One region of the Serratia plymuthica genome, then DNA from elsewhere that is predicted to be linked to it. Evidence: predicted binding sites of a transcription regulator. Region 1 holds the regulator's gene; the other holds the start of a gene.

Region 1 (7,604 bases):
GAACGGCGCCAGGGGATGAATGTGGTGTATTGGGCCGATGGCAGCCACAGCTTTATGCTGATTGGCCATAATCCGGCGGCGGAAATGACCATGCTGGCGGGGCGCCTGCAACGCTCACTTTCCGTCTGAGAGAAAATGGGCGTTGCTCACCGCGCAGGCGTCGGTATAGAGGCTGATTTTCCTCTTTTTTCAGGCGCGCAAACGCTGCCCCTGCCCCCCGTCACATCCTTATCAGCGGAAAAGGGTGCGACTCTCGGCGATTACGCTTAATCATGGTAAAATCGGTTTTTTTACGTACCGGGATATTTGCCATGAACTCAAGCACCCAGGAAAAACTGCTGGCGCAGGCTGAACAACTCTGCCAGCAGCGCAATGTGCGGCTGACGCCGCAGCGGCTGGAAGTGTTACGCCTGATGGCACAACAACCCGGTGCCATCAGCGCTTATGACCTGCTGGATCTGCTGCGCGTGGCTGAACCGCAGGCTAAACCGCCAACGGTCTACCGCGCGCTGGATTTTCTTTTGGAACAAGGATTCATTCATCGGGTGGAGTCGGCCAACAGCTATGTGTTGTGCCATCACTTCGAACAACCGATGCATACTTCCGCGCTGTTTATCTGCGATCGCTGTGCTCAGGTAACGGAACGCACCACCGAAGGGGTCGAGGAAACGCTGCAAAAGCTGGCGAAAGAGTCGGGTTTTGTGCTGCGCCACAGCGTGGTGGAAGCGCATGGCCTGTGTTCAGACTGTGTTGAGGTAGAGGCCTGCGACAGCAAGCATGATTGCGGCGAGCACGATCACAGTATCGCCATCAAGAAGAAATAAATGACGCGGGGTGGGTCAGGCACTTCCCTGTACCTGTGGCCGTGGCGTTAAGGGGATGAAAAACGCCAGGCCGGCTACGGTCGCTTACGGCCACCGTCCGCTGTGGCCCTGCTCGCTACCAGCGATACTTGTTGTGGTCTTCCCAGGATTTAACTTCTTTCTCGGCCGCCTCTTTCTGGTAGCCATAACGTTCCTGGATTTTACCGACAAGCTGTTCGCGTTTCCCTTCAATGACCGTCAAATCGTCATCGGTCAGCTTGCCCCATTGTTCCTTCACTTTTCCTTTAAACTGTTTCCAGTTACCGTCGGCTTGATCTTTGTTCATAGTCTCTCCGTTAACCTGTGCTAAATCAGTTTGACACTGTGCTGACAGGGCGTCTAACCCAGCAATTTTTATGGTCTATTACCGCTAACCAAAGGGATGCCACCCCCCATTAATTTAGCCAGCAACATGATTAAGTGTAGACGCAGATAACGAAAAAATAATAAAAACCAGAATAAAAATCCATTAACAAACATTTAAACAGAAAAATACGCCAACAAACAAAGCACTACCCGAATGGAGCGGCGCTTCGAAATATGTAAGCAAATACAAATAAAAACATAAGATAAATTACTTAATAGTCGGTAAGGCTCACTGGCTTATCACAGCGTAAACCAGGTGCCGTGCAGCCGGTGACGGTGCCAGAACCAGCCCAGCGCAATGCCCCGCAGCGACAGAAACACCGCCAGCGCCAGCCATAATCCGTGGTTGCCTAATACAGGGACGGTAAACAACGTCAGGCCGAAACCGACGGCCGCCACCGCCATGCTGTTGCGCATTTCTGCGCCGCGGGTAGCGCCAATAAACATGCCATCCAGCAGATAGCACCACACTCCCACCAACGGCAGCACCACCTGCCACGGCAGATAATGGCTCGCCAGCGTACGCAGTTCCGGTAAAGAGGTTAGCGCTGCCACGATATGCTGCCCGGCAAAGGCATACACCACCCCAAAAGCCAACGCCACCAGACAAGCCTGGCGACATGCCGCGCGCCACACCTTGTGCAGTTGGCTGTCGTCGCGGGCGCCATAGGCATGACCGGAATGCGCCTCTACCGCGTAGGCAAAACCGTCGAGCGCGTAGGCAGTGAAAGTCAGTAAATTCATCAGCACTGCGTTTACCGCCACCACGTCGCCGCCGAGCCGGGCGCCGAAGATGGTCAGCGAAGCAAAACACAATTGCAGCAACAATGAACGCAACATAATGTCGCGATTCAGCGCCAACAGGCGCCGCAGATTACCGCGCCAGGCCTGGCGCAGCATCGGCGCTGAAATACCGCGTACGCGCATCACCCGCCAGGCAAGCCATAGCCCCAGCAACAACGTGGCATATTCAGAGATGGCGGTGGCTATCGCCGCCCCCTGCACGTTCCAGCCCAACCCCACCACCAGCCAGATATCCAGTAAGATATTCAGCAGATTGCCGATAATCAGCAAGATCACCGGCGCACGCACGTATTGCACCCCAAGCAGCCAGCCCAGAATCACCATATTGGCCAGCGCTGCCGGCGCGCTTAACCAGCGGATCTCGAGGAAAAGCCGCGCCTGCTCCAGCACCGCGCCATCGCCGCCCACGATCTGCAACGCCATGCCGATCAACGGATGCCGCAGCAGCACAATCGCCAGCCCGGCCAATACCGCCATCAGCAGCGGCTGCATAAAAGCGCGCGCCAGTGCCGGCGGATCCTGCGCACCGAGCGCCTGCGCCGCCAGCCCGGTAGTGCTCATGCGCAGGAACAGCAGCAGCATAAACAGGAAGCTGGTAGCCATGGCGCCAATCGCAACGCCGCCCAGATAGGTAGAACTGTCCAGGTGGCCAATCACCGCCGTATCCACCAACCCCAGCAGCGGGACGGTAATATTGGAAAAGATCATGGGCAACGCAAGGCGCCATAGGGCTTTATCAGTATCGCTGGTGAAGGCAGAAAGCAGGCGCATAGTGAAATGTTCCCGTGGATACCCTTCATCTTTCAAGGTGCAGATGTGTTGGCTACGCGCGATCACCCCGGTCACTTACTTGAGTAAGCTCCTGCGGATTCTCTCGCTGGACGCCTTCCCGCGCCTTGAAATCTATTGGGTATTACATTGAAATCAGAAATGATATCGCCCCAGAGCTGGGGCGATTTAAATCAGGGGACGACGTTCAGGCGGGTGGGTTAAATCCAGTCGCCATTGCGGATCACGCCGACCGCCAAGCCTTCAATGGTGAAATTCTGCTGACGCAGATCGACCACGATAGGCTGGAATTCGCTGTTTTCCGGCAGCAGTTCAACCACATTGCCGTGCTTTTTCAGACGTTTGACCGTCACTTCGTCTTCAATACGCGCCACAACCACCTGGCCGTTACGCACGTCCTGGGTTTTATGCACCGCCAGCAGATCGCCGTCGAGAATGCCGATATCACGCATCGACATGCCGTTGACCCGCAGCAGGAAATCCGCGCTCGGTTTGAACAGGGAAGGATCCACCTTATAGTGCCCTTCGATATGCTGCTGCGCCAGCAGCGGTTCACCGGCGGCCACGCGGCCAATGAGCGGCAAACCTTCTTCATCTTCCATCAACAGGCGAATACCGCGTGAAGCGCCGGAGACGATCTCGATCACGCCCTTGCGCGCCAGCGCTTTCAGATGTTCTTCTGCAGCATTTGGCGAACGGAACCCCAGACGCATGGCGATCTCGGCGCGCGTTGGCGGCATGCCAGTTGACGAAATATGATCGCGAATCAGATCATAGACTTCTTGTTGTCTGGTAGTTAATGCTTTCATTCCGCCCCCTGTTTGTTTATACAGTCTTGCTGTGAGTATATACAGGTAAGCGCGGCTTGGGAACCGAAGAATGAATAAAAATCAGGGATTAGCGTCCCCGCCGCAATGAAGCATTCCACTCAGACAAAGTGCTGCCACAGTACAGAACCCCAGACAAACAGCGCCAGTACGATCGTCAGCGTTACCGCCGCCGACCCCATATCTTTCGCGCGGCCGGAAAGCTCGTGGTGTTCCGTACCCACCCTGTCGACAATGGCTTCAATCGCGCTGTTCAGCATCTCGACGATCACGACCAACAGTACCGATCCGATCAGTAAAATGCGCGCTATCGCACCCACATCCAGCCAGATCGCCAGTATGATAGCCAGCACGGTCGCCACCAGTTCCTGGCGGAAGGCGGCTTCGTGCTGCCAGGCAGCAGAAAAGCCTTTGTATGAGTAGCCGGCGGCTTTAATAATACGGGTCAGGCCGGTTGCTTGGTTTGCCATGTTTTTTAGTGCCTTTCACAGAGGTAAGTCATAATTATAGAGCTTGGGTCAGGAAACTCTCCCGGCTCCCGGTTTTCCAACACCACAGATCTGCTACCCGGTTTCTGGTATGCTTGCGGCGCATTGCTAACAAGAGGCTTCACGTTGTTATGTCAGGTTGGCGTAAAATTTATTATAAATTATTGAATTTACCACTCAAATTGTTGGTAAGAAGTAAGGTTATCCCTTCAGATCCGGTCACGGAGTTAGGGTTGGATCCCACACGACCGATTTTGTATGTTTTACCTTATAATTCCAAGGCGGATTTGCTGACGCTGCGCACCCAGTGCCTGGCGCAGGATTTGCCCGATCCCCTCAATCCGCTGGAGATAGACGGCACCGTACTGCCAAGCCACGTGTTTATCCACGACGGCCCGCGCGTATTCCGCTACTACACGCCGAAAGAAGAATCGGTAAAACTGTTTCACGACTATCTGGATCTGCACCGCAGCAATCCGGATCTCGATATTCAGATGCTGCCGGTTTCGGTGATGTTCGGCCGTTCTCCGGGCCGCGAAGGTCACGGCACGCCGCATCTGCGCTTGCTGAACGGCGTTCAGAAATTCTTCGCCGTGCTGTGGCTGGGCCGCGACAGCTTCGTGCGTTTCTCCAACACCGTTTCACTGCGCCGAATGGCGACCGAACACGGCACGGACAAAATTATCGCGCAGAAACTGGCGCGCGTGGCGCGCATGCATTTCTCGCGTCAACGTCTGGCCGCCGTCGGCCCGAGCCTGCCGGCCCGCCAGGATCTGTTCAATAAGCTGCTGGCCTCCAAAGCGATCGAAAAAGCGGTCGAAGACGAAGCGCGCAGCAAGAAAATTTCCCACGAAAAGGCCCAGCAGAACGCCATTGCGCTGATGGAAGAGATCGCCGCCGACTTCTCGTACGAGACGGTGCGTCTTTCCGATCGCGTGCTGAGCTGGACCTGGAACCGGCTGTATCAGGGCATCAACGTCACCAATGCCGAGCGCGTGCGCCAGTTGGCGCAGGACGGCCACGAGATCGTGTATGTGCCGTGCCACCGCAGCCATATGGACTACCTGCTGCTGTCCTACGTGCTGTATCACCAGGGCCTGGTGCCGCCGCACATCGCCGCCGGCATCAACCTCAACTTCTGGCCGGCCGGGCCGATCTTCCGTCGCCTGGGCGCGTTCTTTATTCGCCGCACCTTCAAAGGCAACAAACTGTACTCGACGGTGTTCCGCGAATACCTCGGCGAGCTGTTTACCCGCGGCTACTCGGTGGAATACTTCGTCGAAGGCGGCCGTTCCCGTACCGGGCGCCTGCTGGAACCGAAGACCGGCACCCTGTCGATGACCATTCAGGCCATGCTGCGCGGCGGTACTCGCCCTATCACGCTGGTGCCGATCTACATCGGTTACGAACACGTGATGGAGGTAGGTACCTACGCCAAAGAACTGCGCGGGGCGACCAAGGAAAAAGAGAGCCTGTTGCAGATGCTGCGCGGCCTGCGCAAACTGCGTAATCTCGGCCAGGGTTACGTCAACTTCGGCGATCCGCTGCCGTTGACCGCCTATCTGAACCAGCATGTGCCGCAGTGGCGCGAATCGATTGACCCGATCGAAGCCCAACGTCCAAGCTGGCTGACGCCAACGGTCAACGACCTGGCGGCCAAGATTATGGTGCGCATCAACAACGCGGCCGCCGCCAATGCCATGAACCTGTGTTCCACGGCGCTGCTGGCCTCACGCCAGCGCTCGCTGACCCGCGAGCAGTTGCTTGAGCAGTTGGAGTGTTATCTGCAACTGATGCGCAACGTGCCTTACGCCGGCGACGTCACCGTGCCGACCCAGACGCCGGACGAGCTGCTGGATCACGCGCTGAACATGAACAAGTTCGAGGTGGAGAAGGATAACATCGGCGATATCATCATCCTGCCGCGCGAGCAGGCGGTGCTGATGACCTATTACCGCAACAATATCCACCATCTGCTGGTGCTGCCTTCGCTGATCGCCACCATAGTGATGCATCACCGCCGGGTGTCACGCGCTGAGCTGCTGCGGCAGATCGGCCTGATTTACCCGATGCTGAAGGCCGAACTGTTCCTGCATAACGACAAGGAACAGTTGCCGGAAGTGCTGCGGCCGCTGATCGAGGAAATGATCCGTCAGCAGCTCATCTGCGACAAAGGCGACGATCTGGTGCTTAACCCGGCGCGCATTCGCCCTCTGCAGTTGCTGGCAGCCGGCGTGCGCGAAACGTTGCAGCGCTATGCCATCACCATGTCTATCCTCAGCGCCAACCCGAGCATCAACCGCGGCGCGCTGGAGAAAGAGAGCCGCATCATGGCCCAGCGCCTTTCGGTGCTGCACGGCATCAACGCGCCGGAGTTCTTCGACAAGGCGGTGTTCTCTACCCTGGTGGCGACGCTGCGTGAAGAAGGCTACATCAACGATATCGGCGATGCCGTCCGTGAGCACACCCTGGAGGTGTACAGCATGCTGAGCGATTTGATTACCCCGGAAATCAAGCTGACTATCGAAAGCGTCAGCATGCCGGCGGAAACCAGCGTGCAGCCGGAAACGGCGACAACGGAAGAAAAAGACGAGTAATTGGTTAATAAACAAAAAGGCACCGTCAGGTGCCTTTTTTATTGCCGAAATACCGCTAACCCTGCCAGTAACTCAATGCGATACCGATAAACAACACCAGCCCGACGTAGTTGTTATCCAGGAATGCCTTGAAGCAGGCATCGCGATCGCGGGTGGCGATTTGCTTTTGCTGATGGATAAACAAGGCGCCCGCCAGCAGCAACGACCAATAAAATGCCCCGCTCAGCTGTGCGAGATATCCAACCCACAGCAACAGCAGCAGTGTGGCGAACTGCAGCAGACCGACGATCAGCTTGTCGTAACGGCCAAACAGAATGGCGGTGGATTTGACGCCAATCTTCAGGTCATCGTCGCGGTCTACCATGGCATACAGCGTATCGTAAGCCACCGTCCAGCAGATATTGGCCAGCAGCAGCAGCCAGCAACTCAGCGGCAGCGACTCGCTGACGGCGGCATACCCCATTGGAATACCCCAGCCAAACGCCGCTCCCAGCACGAACTGCGGCAGATTGGTAACCCGTTTCATAAACGGATAGACCCACGCCAGCGCCAGCGCCGCCAGCGATAGCCAAATGGTCATGCTGTTCAGCGTCAGCACCAGCCCAAACGAGACCAGCACCAGCACCACGAACAGGATCTTGGCCTCTTTCTCGCTCACCCGGCCGCTCGGCATTGGGCGCCCCGCGGTACGCTTCACATGCCCGTCAACGGCGCGATCGGCATAGTCATTGACCACACAGCCGGCAGCGCGCATCAGGAACACCCCAAGGACAAACACCAGCAGAATGGACAGCGGCGGCACACCCTGCCCCGCAATCCACAGCGCCCACAGCGTTGGCCACAGCAGCAACAGGCTGCCGATCGGTTTAT
Region 2 (7,604 bases), 700 kb from region 1:
TTGCGGTAATCACGGTTGAAGAAGGCGATAAAGTTTTCCGCCAGATAGCGTTTGTCGTCCTTGTTCAGCGAGCCGACGATGCCGCAATCAATGCCGATATAACGGGGATTTTCAGGGTGCTCGTAGCTGACAAAAATATTACCGGGATGCATGTCGGCATGGAAAAAGCTGTCGCGGAATACCTGGGTAAAGAATACCTGTACCCCCCGCTCGGCCAACAACTTCATGTTGGTGCCCTGTTTTTCCAGCGTAGCGATATCCGAAACCGGTATGCCGTAGATGCGTTCCATCACCAGCACGCTTTCACGGCAATAGTCGGAGTAGACTTCCGGCACGTACAGCATCGGGCTGCCATCAAAATTGCGGCGCAGCTGGATGGCGTTTGCCGCTTCACGCAACAGGTTCAACTCGTCCAGCAGAGTCTTTTCATACTCGCGCACCACTTCACGCGGCCGCAAACGACGGCCATCCGGCATCAGTTTCGGCACCCAGGCCGCCAGACGATACATCAGGCGAACGTCGGCCTTGATGATTGGCCCGATATCCGGTCGAATGACCTTCAGGACAATTTCCTGCCCGGTGGTTTTCAGGCGTGCAGTATGCACCTGCGCTATCGATGCAGATGCCAGCGCCTGCTGGTCAAAATCATCAAACCAGGTTTCCAGTGGGCCACCCATCGCCAATTCAATGTGTTTGCGCGCCAACGCGCCGTCGAATGGCGCAACCCGATCCTGCAACAAGGTCAGTTGATCGGCAATCTGTGGCGGGAACAGGTCGCGGCGAGTGGACATCATCTGGCCGAACTTGATCCATACCGGCCCCAGCTCTTGCAAGGCCAAACGCAAACGCTCGCCCAGAGGCTTGTCTGCGTGGCGATTGGGCATCCAAAACAGCAGGCGGCGGCCTAAACGCAGCGGCAGCGTCAGGCGCATCCTGGGGATCAGTTCATCCAGGCCATAGCTGAGAAAAACGCGGACGATAAAATACAGGCGGCGCAGTTCGCCAGGGGTCATCGTTTACCCTCCAACTTGTCCATACGGGCAATCAGCGCTTCGGCGCTGCGGACGGTGGCGTCAACTTCCTCGTTGAACCACACCACTTCCAGCGGCCCCGGCGCCACGCGCCACTCTTCCGTCAGGGCTTCCGCCACGTAATGCTGCTGACGCTGCAACCCCGATATCAACAGGTTCGCGCCTTTACCGAGCACCTGCGTGATGCCCTGCGCGGCAATATCACCGATATAGGGTGCCAGCCATTCCGCCGGATCCCACTCCGCCAGATCAAGCAGCCCCACCAGCTGTTGCACCACCTGAATATCGCCTTCGACGATCAACTCGCCGCTGCGCATCAATGGCGAAAGCTGTTGACGGTCGCGCAGCTTCAACAACACCGATATCCGGCTGCGTACCGTGCAATCGGCGTGATCTTCAGACTGGCCAAGCACATCCACCCGCTGTTCGCTGAATATCAATACCAGCGGCGAAGCAAGCTCCTGCAACTCAATACGCAGTATTTTCCCGGCCAACCGCAGACGGGCGGCCTTCATACTGCGATCGCGGAACAGCAGGCTATTGAGCGATGTCTCCAGCGCGCCGGTCAACAAGGGGGTTAGCAGCATCGGCATGTCCATATCAGAACTTGAAGCCACGATGCAGGGCCACGATACCGCCGGTCAGATTGAAATAGGTCACGTTGTCAAAACCGGCGGCTCCCATCATGCCCTTCAGCGTTTCCTGATCGGGGTGCATGCGGATTGACTCGGCCAGATAACGGTAGCTTTCCGGATCCTTCACCACCAGCTCGCCGATTTTCGGCAGCACATGGAACGAATAGGCATCATAGGCTTTGCTCAGCGGGGCCAGCAGCGGTTTGGAGAACTCCAGCACCAACAGGCGGCCGCCTGGCTTCAGCACGCGGAACATCGAACGCAGCGCTTTGTCTTTGTCGGTGACGTTGCGCAGGCCGAAGGAAATGGTGATGCAGTCAAAATAGTTATCCGGGAACGGCAGCGCTTCGGCATTAGCCTGCACATAGCTGATGTTGCCGATAATGCCGCGATCGCGCAGTTTCTCGCGCCCCATCTTCAGCATGGAGTCGTTAATATCCGCCAGCACTACCTGCCCTTGCTCACCGACCATGCGGGAGAACTTGGCGGCCAGATCGCCGGTGCCGCCGGCCAGATCCAGAACGCGCTGCCCACGGCGCACGCCGCTGCAGTCAATGGTAAACCGCTTCCAGATACGGTGGATGCCAAACGACATCAGGTCGTTCATCACGTCATATTTTGCCGCTACCGAATGAAAAACGTCTGCCACCATGGCCTGTTTTTCGTCTCTAGCTACGGTGCGAAAACCGAAATCTGTGGTTTCCTGCGATTGATCTGCCATTGTCCTGCCTGCTATTCAGTCAATTTTGTGTGGTCAAGTGTACCAGAACCCCACGGAATACCCCACCTCAAGGCGGCTGTCATGCCTGCGAAGCGGAGCGTGGTTCTTCGGCGGAATCGTCGTCTTCCGCCTGCGGCAACGCGTTGACGTCATCGTCATCCGCTGCCTCATCTTCTTCATCATGCTGCGCGCCGGCTTGCTGTGCCAGCAACGGATTGATCGGTCGTTTCACCTCAACCCCCAGCGCGCGGAACCCTTCGGTTTGGCCGATAAGATTACCACGGCCTTCGCTCAGTTTGTTCATCGCCTGGCGATAACTCCCCTGGGCCTTGTCCAGGCTCTGCCCCAACGCCGACATGTCGTCGACAAACAACCGCATCTTGTCGTACAGCCGCGCCGCCCGGTCGGCAATACGCTGTGCATTCTGGCTCTGGTGCTCATAACGCCACAGGTTGGTGATGGTGCGCAACGCAACCAACAACGTAGTCGGGCTGACCAGCATAATATTGTGTTTAAGCGCTTCGCTTATCAATTCCGGCTCCCGGTCGATGGCCAGCAGGAAAGCCGGCTCCACCGGAATAAACATCAATACATAGTCCAGTGAACGCAGGCCGGGCAACTGTTGATAATCTTTGCGCCCCAGCAAGCGAATGTGGCCGCGCAGCGAGGCGATATGCTCGCTCAGCGCCGCCTCGCGTTCCTCTTCATCTTCACTGTTGAAATAGCGCTCGTAGGCGACCAGCGACATTTTCGCATCGATCACGACATCCTTGCCCTGCGGCAGACGCACAATAACGTCAGGCTGCATACGGCTCTGATGATCCAGCCGCACATTAACCTGAGTTTCATACTCGTGCCCCTCGCGCAAACCCGAGGCTTCCAGCACCCGGCTGAGCACCACCTCTCCCCAGTTGCCCTGGGTTTTATTATCACCTTTCAGCGCTTTGGTAAGGTTAATCGCCTCGCGCGCCATCTGTGCGTTGAGTTGCTGCAGGCTACGTATTTCATGAGTCAGGGTATGGCGCTCGCGGGCCTCCTGGCCAAAGCTGTCCTGCACCTGACGGCGAAAACCGTCCAGTTGCTCGCGCAGCGGCAGCAGCAGCCGATCCAGGCTTTGCTGATTCTGTTCGTTCACCTTGCGCCCGCTGTGTTCGAAGATGCGGTTGGCCAGGTTTTCAAACTGGGTGGTGAGCCGTTGTTCGCTGTTGATCAGCAAACGCTGCTTCTCTTCCGCCGCCATACGGGTCTCTTCCAGACGGATGGTCACTTCACGCAGTTCGGCTTCCTGAGCGCTGTTGACCTCGCGCTGGGCGCGCAGCTCCTGATTGAGCAGTTCACATTCGTTGCGCCAGTGATTGAGCTGCTGCAATTTTTCATGCCCGGCCGCCAATTGGCTGTGCAAATTACGCAGTTCCAAATCGGTTTGCCGCATTTGCTGTTCATTTCTCTGTAGAACTTCCTGCCGGGCCGCCGTTTCCTGCCGTGCCTGCTGCAACGACTGCTCCAGCAGCCGCAGCTCGGTTTCATGCTGCGCATGGGCCTGCTGCACGCGCAGGCTGGCGATCAACCACCCCAGCAGTATGCCAACCACGACTCCGCCCACACCGTAAACCAAACTGGTATCCACCCTGCCTCCTGTTACGCCTTGCCGTTCCTGCGTTTATGCGCCCGTTGCCCGTCACGTTAAGGGGATGCTGTATGGATGTCCAGTCTGATTTTGCACCGGCAACGCAATATTGCGAAACGCCGCGCAAGTCAGGCAAAAACTAACCAAACCACTGGCTTAACCACTTGATGCCAAACGCCCCCGGCGCAAGAATGCCGAACGCCCAGATCATCGCTGAAGTGATATTCGCCAGCTGGAAGTAGCGTTGGGGCATGCCGCAGATACCGCCGACCAACGGCACCACCGCGCGTAGCGGGCCGAAGAAGCGGCCGATAAAAATACCCAACACGCCCCAGCGTTCAAAAAACGCATGGCCGCGGTTCAGCAACTGCGGATTACGCGATAGCGGCCACATGTGCGCCACGCGGTCTTGATAGTGGTAACCGATCCAATAAGAAAGCCAGTCGCCGAAAAATGCCCCTATGGCGGCGGCGGCCCAGATTGGCCAAAAAGCGATGCCGCTCTCGCCAATCAACGCGCCCAACGCCAGCAGGATCACCGTGGCCGGCAGCAGCAGCGATAAAAACGCCAGCGACTCGCCAAACGCCAGGAAGAAGATGATGGGAATGGCCCAGCCTTCGTGCTGTCGCACGACGTCGCCGACCCAGTTGATAATGTCGTTGAGGCTCAATACGGGCTCCTGATTCGCGATGTTTCACCGCCAAAGTTACGCAATGCTGACCGGCGCGGGTTAAACCCCGGCTAAACATGCGGCGGTTTACTCCAGGTAAAACGCCTGCAGCGTTTCGCGCTGGGCCTCCCCCAGGCCGTACTCCGCCTCCAGCCAGCGGTTGGTCGTGCCGTATTGAGCGCGGATGCAGCTCAGGGCGGTCATCAAAAACTCTTCGCGCGCGCTGAGCACGTAGGCAAACTGCTCCAGCGCCTTGGCGTTCAGCCGAATCGACAGCTGATCCAACATCTGCTCGCGGAAGCCGGCCAGGGTGGTTTCAGTCAGCAGGTAATCCTCGGTTACCGTTGCTTCGTCGGCACCCAGCGCGAACAGCACCAGCGCCGAGCCGACCCCGGTGCGGTCCTTACCCACCGCGCAGTGCTGCACGATAGCGCCGTCGCCGGGGTTGCTCAGCAGCTGCGCCAGCTGCTTATAGGCCGCATTGCCGAACGGCAGGCGGCGATACAGCTCCAGCATGAACGCCCGGGCGTCAAAGCCGGCCAGCGTTTCGCTGGTGAGTTTTTCCAGGTTGGCATTAACTTCGTTGCTCAGCGGGTTGGCCGGCACATGGTGATAATCGGCGCCGCGCCACAGGATATCCGGTTTGGCCTGCACCTCGTCGGCATCGCGGTAGTCCAGCACCGAGCGCACCGGCACGCCGGCCAAAAACTCGCAGTCCTTTTCCGTCAGCCTTTCGAGCGAGCCGGAACGAAACAGCAGGCCCCGCTTGATACGGCGTCCGTCGGCAACGCCGTTGCCACCAAAATCGCGAAAGTTGATGCCGCCATCAAGCGGCGCAAGTGAAGGATGAAGCAGGATCTGGGCGGTCATAAACGTCCTCGTTGTTATCATGTAACTGGGCGCCGCAGGCAGCCGCCGCTCGGGCATCACCCTGCGGCCCTCGGCGCGACGCCGATGGCTATAACCGTAACAGATTAAGGCGGAATGGAAAAACGGGCCGCGTTGGCGGCCCGTTGAAGGGGGGGAGCATTTACAGCAGGCGGCGTGCCGCTTCAACCACAATCTGTACCGCTTTGCTTTCGGTGTTTTTCATGGTTTCTGCATTTGGAATTTCCTGCTGGGTGCGATTGACGATCACGCCGGCAACCATACCGGCACGCAGACCCTGGCTGGCGCACATGGTCAGCAGAGTGGCGGATTCCATTTCATAGTTCATCACGCCCATCGCCTGCCATTCTTCCATCGAGCCCTTAAAGCGGCTGACGACGCGGCCGGAATAGGTATCGTAACGTTCCTGGCCAGGATAGAAGGTGTCAGAAGACGCGGTCACGCCAATGTGCGTGGTAGCGCCGCTGGCCTTGGCAGCCGCTACCAATGCGGTGGTGCAGGCGAAGTCGGCCACTGCCGGGAATTCCATCGGCGCGAAGTGCAGGCTGGCGCCGTCGAGACGAACCGCCGCGGTAGTGACCAGTACGTCGCCGACGTTGATGTTCGACTGAATCGCCCCGGTGGTGCCGATACGCAGGAAGGTACGGATCCCCAGTTGCGCCAGTTCTTCGACGGCGATCGAGGTAGACGGGCCGCCGATGCCGGTGGAGCAGACGATCACGGCCTTGCCGTCCAGCTCTGCACGCCAGGTAGTAAATTCACGATGGGAAGCCAGGTGCACCGGGTTTTCCATCAGCTTGGCAATTTTCTCTACGCGCTGCGGGTCGCCCGGAACGATGGCAAGCTGGGCCCCTTGTAAATCGTTTTTAGTGAGGCCGAGATGAAAAACGTCAGATTGAGACATACGAGACTCCTCATAGATCATGTTTATTGGGAGGAACAAAAAAGTACTCTACTGAAAATCGCCACCCAATTTCGTGACGACAATCACCATGAATAAAGAAACAGAGAGCAATCTACATAATTTTTGTGATTTAAGTCACATAAAATAACCCGAGAGCCTCCATAACCGCCGCATCTGCCACAAGTCTAGCCGACAAAACAGACCGCCGTTTATCCCCTTCTCCCTGGCGGCAAGCCCCCTGTCCCGCGATGAGGCCACTTACGGCACTACCGAAAAATAGCCTTATTTTATCGGCGACTTAGCAGCAAAAAATGTCGCTAACGCACCTTATGGCGCTAATGCAGGCCAAAATGCGCAATACCCTGATAAAAAGATAAGAAAAATGCGCTAAAGCCAGATAATTAATCGTTTTTTACCGACTTGACCGAAAATGCTCAACCGGGTGCCAATAACGGGTAATCTTACCTATAGTTATTCTCAGCGCTTTTTTCTATTGCACGGAGACCGCAATGAAAACCGACCATGTGATGACATTAAAACAGGCTCAGGGGGGATTCGCCCCGGCCGTAATACCCTTGGCCGCTTCTACTCTTCATACCGACGAACAAGGTATTCATGCCGGGGAAACCACCATTCCCTCGCAGGGCGACAACCTGCCGGCCTATATCGCCAAGCCGGCGAACCACGACGGCCCCTTCCCGGTGGTGTTGGTGGTACAAGAGATTTTTGGCGTTCACGAGCATATTCAGGATCTGTGCCGCCGTCTGGCGAAACAGGGCTACCTGGCGATAGCGCCCGAGCTGTACTTCCGCCAGGGGGATGCCAGGGATTACACCGACATTGGCGAATTGTTCCAGAAACTGGTGAACAAGGTGCCGGACCGTCAGGTGCTGGCCGATCTCGACCACGCAGCCCATTGGGCCACCCGTCACGGCGGCGACGCCGGCAAACTGGCGATTACCGGTTTCTGCTGGGGCGGCCGTATTACCTGGCTGTATGCGGCACATAACCCGCAGTTGAAGGCAGCGGTGGCCTGGTACGGCAAGTTAGTGGGCGAAAAAACGCTGAATTCCCCCAAACACCCGGTCGACGTCGCAACGCAGCTGTCTGCGCCGGTGTTGGGATTAT

Evidence for each region. The regulator LexA, encoded in region 1, represses DNA repair genes until DNA is damaged. The targets are predictions, from matches to a motif close to TNCTGTATGTACATACAGNA.
Region 2: a site for LexA is predicted at 4,080-4,099, ahead of rmuC (DNA recombination protein RmuC). Genes of this name have one in related genera too.

The regions. Positions count from the first base shown of each region.
Region 1 covers NZ_CP068771.1:3,970,429-3,978,032, reverse strand. The annotation lists gene JK621_RS18565 (anti-sigma factor family protein) at 1-129, shown strand, start outside; gene zur (zinc uptake transcriptional repressor Zur) at 312-824, shown strand; gene JK621_RS18555 (CsbD family protein) at 940-1,149, opposite strand; gene dinF (MATE family efflux transporter DinF) at 1,470-2,804, opposite strand; gene lexA (transcriptional repressor LexA) at 3,023-3,631, opposite strand; gene JK621_RS18540 (diacylglycerol kinase) at 3,751-4,119, opposite strand; gene plsB (glycerol-3-phosphate 1-O-acyltransferase PlsB) at 4,269-6,734, shown strand; gene ubiA (4-hydroxybenzoate octaprenyltransferase) at 6,790-7,604, opposite strand, start outside.
Region 2 covers NZ_CP068771.1:3,269,847-3,277,450, forward strand. The annotation lists gene ubiB (ubiquinone biosynthesis regulatory protein kinase UbiB) at 1-1,013, opposite strand, end outside; gene ubiJ (ubiquinone biosynthesis protein UbiJ) at 1,010-1,618, opposite strand; gene ubiE (bifunctional demethylmenaquinone methyltransferase/2-methoxy-6-polyprenyl-1,4-benzoquinol methylase UbiE) at 1,632-2,387, opposite strand; gene rmuC (DNA recombination protein RmuC) at 2,467-4,014, opposite strand; gene JK621_RS15305 (DedA family protein) at 4,154-4,684, opposite strand; gene JK621_RS15310 (tyrosine-protein phosphatase) at 4,772-5,554, opposite strand; gene udp (uridine phosphorylase) at 5,715-6,476, opposite strand; gene JK621_RS15320 (dienelactone hydrolase family protein) at 6,986-7,604, shown strand, end outside.